Mucilaginibacter paludis DSM 18603: one gene and its partner. The protein of the gene in region 1 interacts with the protein of each later gene in a pairwise test. Links are inferred from orthologs where the notes say so. Each region holds a gene or a part of one and is shown in the gene's direction. Other genes may lie near its edges.

Region 1 (8,435 bases):
TCGGCACCCATGGGCACGCTCCCCTCAATGCAAAGCAGGTATTGGCCCTTATATTTGGCCATTGTGTCTTTTAAAGCAGTTTCAGCCTGTGTGCCTGATGCGGCCATCAGCGTTTCGCTATAATCCAATGATATTTTATCGAGTAGTATGTCGGCAACAATAGGATGGGAGGAGCGTATGAAACTTTCGCTGCAACACGTACACTCCTGAAAGTGCAACCATATTACAGGCATCCTTGGTTTAGTTTCTAAAGCTCTGGTTACACTACCCAGCGCCGATTGTTCCAGGCCGATAAAGGCCGTCATCATGCTCACAAACTTGATAAAGTCGCGCCGGGAATACCCTTTCCGTTGAACTTCTTCATAATAAGTGGGCTGTTGCACCAAAATGTGATCATTATTCATGGCAGGATTTTTAATGAGGACTGTATTAAAAAATCAAATTTATCCACTTTGAAAGGGCGGAGTAAGCGCGAACATTACTTTATTATGTGATGCTGATCACTTATTTAGCGTGTTAATATGGATAGTTTTGGGTTGGAAAAGTTCACAGATGGGAGTTAGATATAATAAGACTCTCCATTGTTAATCAGCTAAGCCATGCACGAGCTATCAATAGTAATGAGCATCATCCAAATTGCCGAGCAGCAAGCCGCAACCGCTAACGCCGCCATCATAGAAGAAATAGAACTTGATATTGGCACGTTGAGCGGTATTGAGATGAACGCTTTCGAGTTTGCCTGGCAGCAGGCCGTTAAATATACACAGTTGCAATACGCGGTTAAAAATATTAACAGGATAACAGGCAAAGCAATGTGCCTGGATTGTGATACCGAATTTGCTATTGAACGCTATGATGATGCCTGCCCTTTTTGTGGCGCGCATTTATTAAATATTATACAGGGGAAAGAATTGAGGGTAAAATCATTACTGGTTTCGTAAATTAAATAAAAAACAAACATTATGTGTGCAACATGTGGCTGCGATTCGGGCGGCAAAACAACTTTTTATCTTTTGGATAATAATCATCCGCATACTCATAACCATCCTTACGTACTGGGCTATGAGCATACTCATCCGCATGATCATCCGCATTCTCACGAGCATCCGCATACCCATGATCACCCGCATCAAAAAACGGTGATTGACGTGGAGAAGGATATATTGTACCAAAATGATATGCTGGCCCAGCGCAACAGGGGATATTTTGATGCAAAAAACGTATTGGCCATCAACCTCGTTAGTTCGCCGGGTTCGGGTAAAACATCTTTACTGGAACGCACGCTGACCGACCTGAAGGGCGAAATGGAATTTGCTGTGATTGAAGGCGATCAGCAAACTACCAACGATGCCGACAGAATACACGCCACGGGCACAAAAGCCACCCAGATTAATACAGGAAAGGGCTGCCATCTGGACGCTGATATGGTTGCTAACGCCCTAAAAGGACTTAAACCCAAAGAAAACTCGGTGTTGTTTATTGAGAACGTGGGCAATTTGGTTTGTCCTGCCATGTTTGATTTGGGCGAGAAGGAGCGCGTTGTGATTATCAGTGTAACAGAGGGCGACGATAAGCCATTGAAGTATCCCGATATGTTTCACTCCTCAACGCTGTGTATAATTAATAAAACTGACCTGCTGCCTTATGTGCCCTTTGATATAGAAAAGGTTAAGCTCAATGCTAAAAGGATCAACCATCAGTTAGAGATCATCGAGTTAAGCTGCACTTCCGGCGAGGGATTGCCTTTGTGGTACAGCTGGCTTAAATCAAAGGTATTGGCACCCGAACCGGTTTAGGCTGATTTGAGTTAGATAAATAACGGGTGCAAAGTTTACCCAGTAATAATCAATTTTTAAAACGCAACACATGTGCTTAGCTATTCCTGGTAAAATATTAGCAATAACCGCCCAGTTGGATGATGTTTTCCGTACAGCTAAGGTATCCTTCGGAGGTATTCAAAAAGAAATAAACCTGTGCATGGTACCCGATGCCAAATTGGGCGACTATGTGCTGGTGCATGTAGGGGTAGCCATTAGCAAGGTTGACGAAGAAGAGGCAGCGAGGGTATTTAGTTACTTGAAGGCGATGGGAGAGGTGGACGAACTGGAAATCTGATGTTACGGCAAACTGAACTGCCAAGGCCCGATGTATAGAGTATAATTGCCATTTTGGTATAGGTTAGATCGGATTAAGCCTGCTTTTGATGGGCCTTAAGAAAGCTTTACTCGGCATGAGTTGTATCCTGGTCAATACCCTGATAATTATACTTAATGATTATCAGGGTATTAGGATAAATAAGTAAAAATAAACGCGAAGCAGGTTGCTTAAGTAGAAAAAGCTCGTACCTTTGCAACCCGCAAACGAAGAAGCGGGAAGTTCTTAAAAAGGTGAATACGAGTAAATTAAGGCATAATTTAGCCTGAATTGAAAAAGGGTTTTGATGGAGAGAGTGAGAAAAGAAGAAGATAAGATCAAAACGGGTAATCAAAAAATACTTTCAAATAAAATTTCAGAAAGTTAAAAAGATTACTACCTTTGTAACCCGCAAACGAGGCTGAATCCGAAAAGAAAAAGCTAAGAAAAGAGGGAAAAGCGAAAGAAAAAAATAAAACATTTTTCTTTGAAAGAATAAAAGGTTTGCTACCTTTGCAGTCCCAAAAGAAAGGGGCAAAAAATCCTGAAAAGGAAAAGGTTCCTGGAGCGATTCCAGGACTAACAAAACAAGAAGATTTGAGCCGGGCAACCGGTGAAAAATATAAAAGGAAAAGCGTGAGGCGGATCCGATCAAGTTCTTTAAAAAGAAGTAACATGTAGCGTAGCGGGGAGAATCACCTAAGGGAGATTCGAACCGTGAGAAGAAGAGAGTATCTGTATAAAGATATATAACACAGATTCTACAAATAATAAAGTAGGGTCAGAGATTTAAAAACTTAAAATTTACAATGGAGAGTTTGATCCTGGCTCAGGATGAACGCTAGCGGCAGGCCTAATACATGCAAGTCGGACGGGATAGGAGAGCTTGCTTTCCTTGAGAGTGGCGCACGGGTGCGTAACACGTATGTAACCTACCTTATCCAGGGGGATAGCCTCTCGAAAGAGAGATTAAGACCGCATAACATTATTGAACAGCATTGTTTAATAATCAAATATTTATAGGGATAAGATGGGCATGCGGGACATTAGCTAGTTGGTGCGGGTAACGGCCCACCAAGGCGACGATGTCTAGGGGATCTGAGAGGATGACCCCCCACACTGGTACTGAGACACGGACCAGACTCCTACGGGAGGCAGCAGTAAGGAATATTGGTCAATGGGCGGAAGCCTGAACCAGCCATGCCGCGTGCAGGAAGACGGCCCTACGGGTTGTAAACTGCTTTTGCAGGGGAATAAACCCTGGTATGTATACCAGGTTGAATGTACTCTGAGAATAAGGATCGGCTAACTCCGTGCCAGCAGCCGCGGTAATACGGAGGATCCAAGCGTTATCCGGATTTATTGGGTTTAAAGGGTGCGTAGGCGGCTTTTTAAGTCAGGGGTGAAAGACGGTAGCTTAACTATCGCAGTGCCTTTGATACTGAAGAGCTTGAATGAACTAGAGGTAGGCGGAATGTGACAAGTAGCGGTGAAATGCATAGATATGTCACAGAACACCAATTGCGAAGGCAGCTTACTATGGTTCGATTGACGCTGAGGCACGAAAGCGTGGGGATCAAACAGGATTAGATACCCTGGTAGTCCACGCCCTAAACGATGAACACTCGATGTTAGCGATATACAGTTAGCGTCTAAGCGAAAGCGTTAAGTGTTCCACCTGGGGAGTACGCCCGCAAGGGTGAAACTCAAAGGAATTGACGGGGGCCCGCACAAGCGGAGGAGCATGTGGTTTAATTCGATGATACGCGAGGAACCTTACCCGGGCTTGAAAGTTAGTGAATGATTCAGAGACGGATCAGTCCTTCGGGACACGAAACTAGGTGCTGCATGGCTGTCGTCAGCTCGTGCCGTGAGGTGTTGGGTTAAGTCCCGCAACGAGCGCAACCCCTATGTTTAGTTGCCAGCACGTCAAGGTGGGGACTCTAAACAGACTGCCTACGCAAGTAGAGAGGAAGGAGGGGACGACGTCAAGTCATCATGGCCCTTACGTCCGGGGCTACACACGTGCTACAATGGTCAGTACAGAGGGCCGCTACCTGGCAACAGGATGCCAATCTCCAAAAGCTGATCACAGTTCGGATCGGGGTCTGCAACTCGACCCCGTGAAGTTGGATTCGCTAGTAATCGCGTATCAGCAATGACGCGGTGAATACGTTCCCGGGCCTTGTACACACCGCCCGTCAAGCCATGGAAGCTGGAAGTACCTGAAGTGCGTAACCGCAAGGAGCGTCCTAGGGTAAAGTCGGTAACTGGGGCTAAGTCGTAACAAGGTAGCCGTACCGGAAGGTGCGGCTGGAATACCTCCTTTCTGGAGCAGATACACAAGCTCGACAATCACCACAAAAGACCCGCTACGCACATGTTTCTTTCTTTTTATAAAAAAACACCCAAAAGACAAGCCAATCAGTGGCTGTAACTAATAATAGGTACAGGAAACAAGAGTTGGCAGTTCAAGAAAGTCTGAAGTCATCAGTCGCAAGTCAGAAGTTAGCAGTTAGCAAAACAGCTAACGGAGAACAAGCCGACTCAAGACTAATTACTCAGGACTGCAGACTAAAAAGTCCGGTAGCTCAGTTTGGTTAGAGCACTACACTGATAATGTAGGGGTCAGCAGTTCAAATCTGCTCCGGACTACAAGGTGAAGCAAGAAGCAGGAAGTAAGAGGCAAGAAGCAAGAACAAAAAGCTTCGGGCCAGAAACTTCAAGCTTAAAAGCTGTCTTAAGGGGGATTAGCTCAGCTGGCTAGAGCACCTGCCTTGCACGCAGGGGGTCAACGGTTCGAATCCGTTATTCTCCACGATACCCACCAGTTTACCTAACAAGGTAAGGATATTGAAAAAGGCGATCCGCAACGGAAGACCGGGGTAAAAGTTCTTTGACATATTGGAAGAAGTAAATTAAAGAGAAAACAACAGTAGAGACGTTGTCAGGCTTTAGAAGTACGGAAATAGTAAATAAAGAGGAAAGGGGTTTAAATCTCAATACTCAATACGCACTACTCCATACTAATAAACAGGCAACCATCAAAAAAGCATACATACCGAGCAAAAGGCGGTATAGTAGAAGAAAGTAAGAAAGGGTACACGGGGGATGCCTTGGCTCTCAGAGGCGATGAAGGACGTGATAAGCTGCGATAAGCCGCGGGGATTAGCAAATATGAATTAATCCGCGGATTTCCGAATGGGGAAACCTATCCATTTGAAGAATGGATGCATAATATGCGCAAACCTGCTGAACTGAAACATCTAAGTAAGCAGAGGAAGAGAAAACAATAGTGATTTCCTGAGTAGTGGCGAGCGAAAGGGAAGAAGCCCAAACCAGGTATGTTACGGCATACCTGGGGTTATAGGACCACAACATGAATAACTGAATGAAACTGAACAGGGTGGGAAACCTGGCCATAGAGCATGAGAGCTGCGTAAGTGTAAGTTAGGTTAGGATAGTGGAATCCTGAGTACCGCGAGGTCGGAGACGCCTTGTGGGAATTTGCCGGCACCATCCGGTAAGGCTAAATACTCCTGAGAGACCGATAGTGAACCAGTACCGTGAGGGAAAGGTGAAAAGAACCCCGAACAGGGGAGTGAAATAGAACCTGAAACCGTGTACTTACAAGCGGTCGGAGCAGCGCAAGCTGTGACGGCGTGCCTTTTGCATAATGAGCCTACGAGTTACTCCTCTCTGGCAAGGTTAAGTGGTTCAGCCACGCAGCCGAAGCGAAAGCGAGTCTGAATAGGGCGTGCAGTCAGAGGGGGTAGACGCGAAACCTTGTGATCTACCCATGGACAGGTTGAAGGTGCCGTAACAGGTACTGGAGGACCGAACCGATAAACGTTGAAAAGTTTCCGGATGATCTGTGGGTAGGGGTGAAAGGCTAATCAAACTGGGAAATAGCTCGTACTCCCCGAAATGTTTTTAGGAACAGCCTGGCGGTTGAGTTATATAGAGGTAGAGCTACTAATTGGGTGCGGGGGAGTCAAATCCTACCAAATCCAGATAAACTCCGAATGCTATATAATATACGCTGGAGTGAGGCTCTGGGTGCTAAGGTCCAGGGCCGAGAGGGAAAGAACCCAGACCATCAGCTAAGGTCCCTAAATTACCACTAAGTTGAACTAACGAGGTCCGATTGCACAGACAGCTAGGATGTTGGCTTGGAAGCAGCCATTCATTTAAAGAGTGCGTAACAGCTCACTAGTCGAGCGATCGGGCATGGATAATAAACGGGCATCAAGTGGTATACCGAAGCTATGGATTTGCAGCAATGCATCTGGTAGGGGAGCATTCTAACACCGGTGAAGCAGATACGTAAGTTACTGTGGAGGTTTTAGAAAAGCAAATGTAGGCATAAGTAACGATAAGGCGGGAGAGAAACCCGCCCACCGAAAGACTAAGGTTTCCTGATCAACGCTAATCGGATCAGGGTTAGTCGGGGCCTAAGGTGAAGCCGAAGGGCGTAGCCGATGGATAACAGGTTAATAATCCTGTACTTTTTGTAACTGCGATGCGGTGACGGAGTAGTGAAACTGCCGCGATCTGACGGAATAGATCGTTAAAAGGCGTAGGTATAGAGCATGTAGGTAAGTCCGCAAGCTTTGCTGAAACCCAATAGTACTGCGAGCCTTCGGGTAAGCAGATAGAGCAGGTAACCAGACTTCCAAGAAAACCCGCTAAGCTTCAGGTTATAAAAACCCGTACCGTAAACCGACACAGGTAGTCGAGGAGAGAATCCTAAGGTGCTCGAGTGAATCATGGCTAAGGAACTCGGCAAAATGGCCCTGTAACTTCGGGAGAAGGGGCGCTGGCAGTAATGTCAGCCGCAGTGAAAAGGCCCAGGCGACTGTTTAACAAAAACACATGGCTTTGCAAAATCGAAAGATGAAGTATAAGGCCTGACACCTGCCCGGTGCTGGAAGGTTAAAAGGGGATGTTAGTCGCAAGGCGAAGCATTGAATTGAAGCCCCAGTAAACGGCGGCCGTAACTATAACGGTCCTAAGGTAGCGAAATTCCTTGTCGGGTAAGTTCCGACCTGCACGAATGGTGTAACGATCTGGGCGCTGTCTCAGCCATGAGCTCGGTGAAATTGTGGTATCGGTGAAGACGCCGGTTACCCGCAACGGGACGGAAAGACCCCATGCACCTTCACTATAGCTTAACATTGATATCGGGTACAGGATGTGTAGGATAGGTGGGAGACTGTGATCTGGCTTCGCTAGGAGTCAGTTAGTCAACGTTGAAATACCACCCTTTCTGTATTTGGTGTCTAACTCGATAATGTCGAGGACATTGTTTGGCGGGTAGTTTGACTGGGGTGGTCGCCTCCAAAAAGGTAACGGAGGCTTTCAAAGGTAAGCTCAGTACGCTTGGTAACCGTACGTGGAGTGCAATAGCATAAGCTTGCTTGACAGTGAGACAGACAAGTCGAGCTGGGTCGAAAGACGGATATAGTGATCCGGTGGTTCTGCATGGAAGGGCCATCGCTCAAAGGATAAAAGGTACGCTGGGGATAACAGGCTGATCTCCCCCAAGAGCTCATATCGACGGGGAGGTTTGGCACCTCGATGTCGGCTCGTCACATCCTGGGGCTGGAGAAGGTCCCAAGGGTTGAGCTGTTCGCTCATTAAAGTGGCACGCGAGCTGGGTTCAGAACGTCGCGAGACAGTTCGGTCCCTATCTGTTGTGGGCGTTGGAAGTTTGAGTGGGGCTGACCTTAGTACGAGAGGACCGGGTTGGACGAACCTCTAGTGAATCTGTTATGGCGCCAGCTGTACTGCAGAGTAGCTACGTTCGGAATAGATAAGCGCTGAAAGCATCTAAGTGCGAAACTAGCCACAAGATGAGACTTCCATAGAGGGTCGTAGCAGACTACTACGTTGATAGGTTACCGGTGTAAAGGTGGTGACATCATAGCCAAGTAATACTAATAACCCGAAGCTTTCTCATAGCAGGTAATAACGGTGAGCAGAGGAAAGAAGCAAGAAAAAAGAAACAAGACTTCGGTCGTGCTTCCTGACTCTTAACTCCTGATTCTGTTCACTCAACACAAAGCTGTTGTTTTCTCTGGAACTTACTTCTTTCAATAATATGTCATTGTTTACAGGAGATGTGAGCTGATAGCTATGAGATCTGAGACGAAAGTCGAGGAAAGGTAGATCAATCAGGTAACATCATTCTTAAAACAAATAAAATATCAGATGACGGTATCAAGCAGAAAAGAGTCTCAAATCTCAGATCTCAATACTGAAATCTACAAGAAATTCAGGTGCCTATATCGGCGGTGTCT
Region 2 (7,023 bases), 690 kb from region 1 along the record:
GCCTCGACAACGAGAAGAAACTGATTGCCTATCACCGCTGGGCCGAAGGAGGCAAAGGCGATAGCACCATTGTGATACTCAACTTTAGCGGCCAGGGTTATAGCGATTACCGGATGGGCATGCCCGATGGTGGATTGTGGAAAATCCGTTTCAACAGCAACTGGGATGGTTACGACAAAGAGTTTGGCGATTTTGAGGTATTAGATACCGAAGCCTTCGAGGGCGAATGCGACGGTTTGCCGTTTAATGCCAATATAGCTGTTGCACCTTATACCGCGGTGGTATTATCGCAAGACAGGTGAGGGAAATCAGTGCTGGACTTTGGTGTTATGAATCCGGAGTTGTACCTCATCTCAATGACGATGGGGGAAGAAGCTGATTATTAATAAACCATCACACCTCAGCCCGTTACTTTACGCGAAAACAAATCCATCCAAACGGCCAGATAGCACCAGCCTCCTGCTTGTAAAGGGATGTAAGTGATATCTCCAACCCATACCTGGTTTACCTTTACTGGGAAGGGCGTTTTCCTTAACAGGTTGGGACTAATAGGATAAGGGTGTCGACTGTCGGTTGTGCGAGGCACAAACGACCTCGGCTGAATCGCTTTTAACTTGTTTTCTTGTAAGATCCGGCGGAGCTTGCAATGGCCTATCTTTAAGCCCTGATCCAGCAACTCAGGCATCAGTCTGCGGACCCCATACCGCCGCTTATGCAAGGTAAAGGCATTAACCACCTGTAATTCAATCTGCCTTATTTCAGGGTTTTCAAGCCTAAGGTCTTTTTTTCGGTAAGCGTAATAACAGCTCCGGCTGACCGATAGAACCTGGCACATGATAATTACCGAAAAAAGCGTTTCCTGGGATAAAATGAAGGCATATACCATCTTTAGATCCCCCGGCTGAAAATGCCCAAGGCTTTTTTTAAAATATCTCGCTCCTGTTCCACCTCTCGTAAACGTGCCTTAACCAGCTCATGATCCCCTCTTGAAACTTCGGGACCATGGCCTTCGGCCAATGACTTCGATGTCACATCTGCCTGGTTTTGCTCTCCACGCCACCGATGAACCATGCCCGTATTTAGGCCCAGTGAATTCGACACGTCCTGAACGGAACGGCCTCCCGATATCATTTTCAACACATCTCGCTTAAACTCGTCATCGTATTTCCTACGTGCGGTCTCTGTTTTTTTTCCCGACATTGATCTTGCTAAGTTAAGAGACTTAACTGTCCGGTTTTACCGATGCATACCACTGCTTATACCTTTGATTAATTTTTCAGCGGCTATAGCTTCTTCGATATGAAAATAAAAGCAATAATAAATCAACTTATTACAGTTGTATTTAGCCATAAAACTACCGGGGTATATTTTATTATTATGCTCCCATACTCTTCCGGTAATATCAGATGTTACTCCAGTATACAACACGGTATGCAATTTATTCGTCATGATGTAAACGCAGCCGCCTCTTTCCATGGTACTTTCCGTTCCTGATCTGCATTAAAGATATGTTTTTGATCTGGTACCATGCAATTAACAAACAATACGAAATCGAATATGAAGTCCCTCCCCACAAAACAATTTCCCCATTACTCAACTTTTACAATAACCTGTCAGTATCAATCAGCATCTTTGCATCAATCATGAACAAACTATCCGCCTCTACCTCGCCATACTTGCTCCAGCATGCTAACAACCCGGTTAACTGGTTCCCCTGGGGAGCCGAAGCCTTGCAAAAAGCGCGCGACGAAAATAAACTGATCCTGGTGAGCATCGGTTACTCCGCCTGCCATTGGTGCCATGTAATGGAGAACGAGAGCTTTGAGGATGAGCAGGTGGCCGAAATTATGAATGAGCATTTTGTGTGTATCAAGGTAGACCGGGAGGAGCGTCCCGATATCGACCAGATTTACATGAGCGCCGTACAGCTGATGACCGGCCGCGGCGGCTGGCCCCTAAACTGCGTTTGCCTGCCCGACCAGCGCCCCATTTACGGCGGCACCTACTTCCGCAAAACCGACTGGATGGCGCTGCTGTTTAACCTGGCCAACTTTTGGGAGCAAAAGCCTGACGAGGCTAAAGAATATGCCGTTAAGCTAACCGAAGGCATCCATCAGTACGAAAATATCGGCTTTGTGAACGAGCAGATGGAAAATACACCTGCGGATCTGGAAGCTATTGTAAAACCCTGGAAACAATCCTATGATTTTAAGGAGGGCGGTTTAAACCGGGCACCCAAATTCCCGATGCCCAACAACTGGCAGTTTTTAATGCGCTATGCTTACCTGATGCAGGACGAAGAAACCAATGTAATTGTAAGGCTCACGCTCGAGAAAATGGCCAAAGGCGGTATTTACGATCATATTGGCGGTGGCTTTGCCCGGTACTCGGTAGACGGGCACTGGCATGTACCCCATTTTGAAAAAATGCTGTATGATAATGCCCAACTGATTGGCTTATATTCTGAAGCGTTTACCTGGTGCGGAGATGAACTTTATAAAAAGGTAGTGGCCGAAACCATAGCTTTTATACAACGCGAACTTACCTCGCCCGAAAATGGTTTTTATTCGGCGCTCGACGCGGATAGTGAAGGGGTAGAGGGTAAGTTTTATACTTTTACCTTAGCGGAAGTTGAGGCTATTTTAGGCGATGATGCCGGGCTATTTGCCATTTACTATAACGTAACCAACGAAGGAAATTGGGAAGAGGAGCATACTAATATATTTTTCCGTCGCGATGATGATGCTGTGCTTGCAGAAAAATTGGGTATTCCGGCAGATGCCCTGGTGGATAAAATAGCAGGGTTACGTAACCAGGTTTTAGAAGCACGTGCTAAACGGGTACTGCCGGGGCTTGATTATAAAATACTAACCTCGTGGAACGCATTGATGCTTAAGGGGCTTTGCGATGCCTATCGCGCCTTTGATGAGCCCGCTTATTTAGAATTAGCTTTAAAAAACGCGCATTTTATAAAAGACAACCTGATTAATAAAAACAACCAGCTAAGCCGTGTTTATGCTAAACCTACCGGGGATGAAAAGTTGGATGCCATTGCTTTTTTAGATGATTACGCGCTGCTTATCGATGCCTTTATCGCTCTATACGAAGTTACTTTTGATGAAGCCTGGCTACATCAGGCGAAAGCCTTAACAGAGCACACCCTCGATCATTTTTATGATAACGCCACCGGGATGTTTTTTTACACACCCGATTATGGCGAGCAACTGATAGCACGTAAGTTTGAGGTGATGGATAACGTGATGCCTTCATCAAACTCGGTAATGGCACGCAATTTTAAAAAGCTAAGCCTGTTGTTTGACGAAAGCGAATACGAGGCCATTGCCGCCCAGCTATTGCGGAACGTTAAAAAACTAATGGCCAAATATGGTTCGGCTTATTCAAACTGGGCTATGTTGTTGCTGGAAGATGTGATGGGAACTTACGAAATTGCCATTACCGGTAACAATGCCGGGGCTATGCGCCGTGAGGTTGAAAAAAGATATGTCCCCAATAAAATTATCTTGGGCGGAACAAAAGGAAGTTTACCTTTGTTGCATGATAAGTTTAGCACACAAACCCGAATTTTTGTTTGTGTAGATAAAACATGCCAGTTGCCAGTAACAGAGGCGAGCTCGGCATTTAAACAAATTAAATACCTGGACTAAAACTTTTTGGCGGGGTAGCCGTAAGTATAACGTCAGGTTAATTGTATAACAAATAGAATCAAAATAATGAAGATTGAACCCCAAAGCGTAGTATCGCTAACTTATGACCTGTATGTTAACCAGGAAGATGGTACAGAAGGTTTAGTGGAAAGTGCCACACAAGAGCAGCCATTAACTTTTTTATATGGCGTGGGCCAGATGCTACCTAAATTTGAGGAGCATTTAAGCACACTTTCAACAGGTGACGATTATGAGTTTCGCCTGAGCGCCGAAGACGCTTACGGCCAATATGATGAGGAGGCAGTAGCTAACTTACCTAAAGAAATGTTTAACGGAAATGATCTGCCCGAAATTGGCAGCACATTACCTTTGCAAGACAACGAAGGTCATCATTTTCAGGGTCAGGTAGTATCAATTGCCGAGGATTCGGTAATTGTTGACTTGAACCACCCTATGGCTGGCCAGGCTCTGCACTTTAAAGGTAATATTTTAAATGTGCGCCCTGCTACTCCAGAGGAGCTTTCTCATGGCCATGCACATGGTCCGGATGGTCATCACCATCACTAAAAAATAAACAAATATCCTTCTGCGGCAGGATAGTTAAACGCCATTGCCCTCATCAAGTAGTTGTACTAATGTAGGGTAATGGCGTTTTTGTTTTGCATTTTTTTAAAATCCTGGTAGGCAGGACAGTTCAGGACGGTTAGCATTAAACCTTTTTACAACTTTAGGTCTAATAACCAGATCAATAAAACCTTTATTATTTCCTGCCTGAATCATGAGAAAACGTTTACCCATTTTTTTTGCCGTATTTGCTTTTTTTTGCCTGGGGCAACAAGCATCAGCGCAAACCAAGCCTTTACAGCCAGCGGCCAAAGCACCTTACCAATTATTTTTCGAAAAAGTTTATGTACATACCGATCGTGAATATTACGCATCGGGCGACGACTTGTGGTTTAAAGCTTACCTGGTAAACGCCACCAGTAATCATCCAACCTATACCAGTAATAATTTGTATATCGATCTGATCTCGCCCGACTCAAAAGTATACGCGCGCGAGATCATCAGGATGGATAATGGCATGGGTGTTGGCGATTTTAAGCTGACGGACTCCATACCCGGCGGAACCTACCATTTAAGGGCCTATACCAATTGGATGCGCAATTTTGGCGATAACTTTGTGTTTGATAAAAAGATAACCATCAACAACGTACTCGGGGTAAAAATTATAGCCACAGCCAATCAAAAAGGCAAGGGTGGAAAAACTAAATTTGTGGCTCCGCCTCCGGTTCAGAATGTCGATCATGTGAGCTTTTTCCCCGAAGGTGGCTCCATGATACAGGGTGTGCAAAGTATAGTGGGCTTTAAGGCCGAAGATGCTTTAGGCAATGGTGTTAAGGTACAGGGGAGTATCGTTTCTTCGCAGGGCGATACCATCAGCAGGTTTGTTAGTACCGATGCAGGTTTGGGCAGCTTCGCCATGTTGCCATCATCAGCCACGCAATACAAAGTTGTAGGTACTTATAAAAACGGTCGCCCGTTTAACGTTAGCTTGCCGGCCGCACTGGCAGAGGGTTATTCCATACATACCAAAAATATCGACTCTAATAGTGTACAGATAATTGTGAGCACCAACCAGGCCACGCTCGATAAGCATAAAGGCAAGGAGTTAACCATAGCGGCTAAACATACCAACAAAATATATTTTTCGGGCAAATTTACCCTGAATGATCTGCAAACCGCCATTAATGTGCCTAAGGCGCAAGCACCCGCTGGCGTAAGCAGTATGATGCTGTACGACGAAGCCTTGCACCCCAATTGCGAGCGTTTAATTTATGTTGCCGGTAAGGATAATGTGAACATCACAGCCCTGGCTGATAAGGCAACTTTTGCTCCTAAAGAAAAAACAACGGTGACTATCAACATAACCGATAATAAAAAACAGCCGGTTAAGGCAAACCTTTCTATGGCGGCGGTTGATGAAAGCGTTGTGCCTGCCGACGAAACAAACATTGTATCTTACCTGATGCTGCAATCGGAAGTTCGCGGAAAAATAGATAATGCCGCCCAGTATTTTGATCCGGCGAATGTTAATCGTTTTAAGCAAATTGACTTGCTACTGTTAACCCAGGGCTGGCGCGATTTTGTTTGGAAACGATTGGCCGATACTGCCTTGAATATCAGTTATCTGCCCGAGTCTGGCTTTACCGTATCCGGCAGGTTACGCTCAATTTTGATCAACAAACCTTTACCGAATATGAATATTACGCTTTTTGCACCCGGTGCTAAAGGCAACAAATTATTTGGCGCCCGTACCGATGCCGGGGGGAAGTATTATTTGGATGGGATACAGCTATACGGAAACCAAACATTAAAACTATCGGCCAGTGATGATAAAGGCAAAAAAACAGGATGGATCTTTTTAGATACTATTGCCAGTAATCCAATGGTGGTTCCTCAACGGCCCATGATTAGTCAGGATCCCTCAGCCGATTTAGAGGCCTTTAATGCGGCAAGTTCTGCACGTATGCTTGAGTCGAGAAAACATAAATTGGCCGACGGGATACAGCTGAACGAGGTTACCATTCGTGATGCACCTAAAACAATTATACTGCGCGATCAAACCGTGCAGAGCTTTGGCTACCCGGAGTATTATTTTGACATTACAGCCAAAGATAATACTTACAAGGATCTGGAAGATTTTATAGTACATAAAGTACCTGGCGCGCAAACTAATCCGGATACTTCAAGCGGTGTAATATTCTATTTTCAAGGGAAAAAAATATTCCCCAGGTTTATTGTAGATAAGGTTGAAGATGTGTTTGAACGCATTGATTATTACACCCTCACGATGGACCAGGTAAACTCGGTACGGGTGAACCATATGATTACGATGGGCGGTGGCGACGTGCTCTTAATTTATCTTTCGCTCAAGCCATCAGCATTTGAAAAAAAGCAATTTAACTTACTTAACAGTGATGTAACGGGATATTACGATGCCAGGGTATTTTATGCGCCCAACTACGACTCTTCATCCGATAGAACCGACAAGCGTATCACCCTGCACTGGGAGCCTAATATCACTACCGATGCCAATGGGCAGGCAACCGTTAGTTTTTACAATGCCGACCCCAAATCCAAAATACGTGTGGTAGTACAAGGGGTAACAGAAAATGGCGTACCCGTAGCCACTACAACGGGCTATGTAATAAAATAGGTTTTTAAGTTATCAGGTAAGCCGGTATAACAGGCTGGGGTTCAAGTGTACGAGTGTGTCAGTTGCTATTGATATGTCCAAATGGTTTCTCCCCTGGCGGATATGGCGGAAGTTGTAACTGCCAGGGGAGATGTGTATCAG

The links. Proteins that work in one complex are often made in the same cells at the same time.
Region 2: the proteins of hypB (region 1) and MUCPA_RS23225 interact in binary tests that used the Escherichia coli proteins (3 or more experiments, as listed by UniProt). The link is inferred for Mucilaginibacter paludis DSM 18603 from one-to-one orthologs.

Annotation. Positions count from the first base shown.
Region 1 is NZ_CM001403.1:6,188,331-6,196,765, forward strand. The notes cover bases 1-2,879. They hold hypB (hydrogenase nickel incorporation protein HypB), read left to right. Parts: upstream 1-962; coding sequence 963-1,796; downstream 1,797-2,879. Other genes in these bases: MUCPA_RS25965 (hydrogenase small subunit), read right to left, coding at 1-404; MUCPA_RS25970 (hydrogenase maturation nickel metallochaperone HypA), read left to right, coding at 600-941; MUCPA_RS25980 (HypC/HybG/HupF family hydrogenase formation chaperone), read left to right, coding at 1,867-2,115. UniProt on the Escherichia coli protein: Involved in the maturation of [NiFe] hydrogenases. Required for nickel insertion into the metal center of the hydrogenase. Exhibits a low intrinsic GTPase activity, which is essential for nickel insertion.
Region 2 is NZ_CM001403.1:5,500,087-5,507,109, forward strand. The notes cover bases 2,493-5,481. They hold MUCPA_RS23225 (FKBP-type peptidyl-prolyl cis-trans isomerase), read left to right. Parts: upstream 2,493-3,731; coding sequence 3,732-4,232; downstream 4,233-5,481. Other genes in these bases: MUCPA_RS23220 (thioredoxin domain-containing protein), read left to right, coding at 2,493-3,665; MUCPA_RS23230 (hypothetical protein), read left to right, coding at 4,444-5,481. Outside these bases: MUCPA_RS23200 (alpha-amylase family glycosyl hydrolase), read left to right, coding at 1-302; MUCPA_RS23205 (IS3 family transposase), read right to left, coding at 401-886; MUCPA_RS23210 (transposase), read right to left, coding at 889-1,200; MUCPA_RS23215 (GIY-YIG nuclease family protein), read right to left, coding at 1,237-1,476; more of MUCPA_RS23220, read left to right, coding at 1,644-2,492; more of MUCPA_RS23230, read left to right, coding at 5,482-6,882. UniProt on the Escherichia coli protein: Folding helper with both chaperone and peptidyl-prolyl cis-trans isomerase (PPIase) activities. Chaperone activity prevents aggregation of unfolded or partially folded proteins and promotes their correct folding.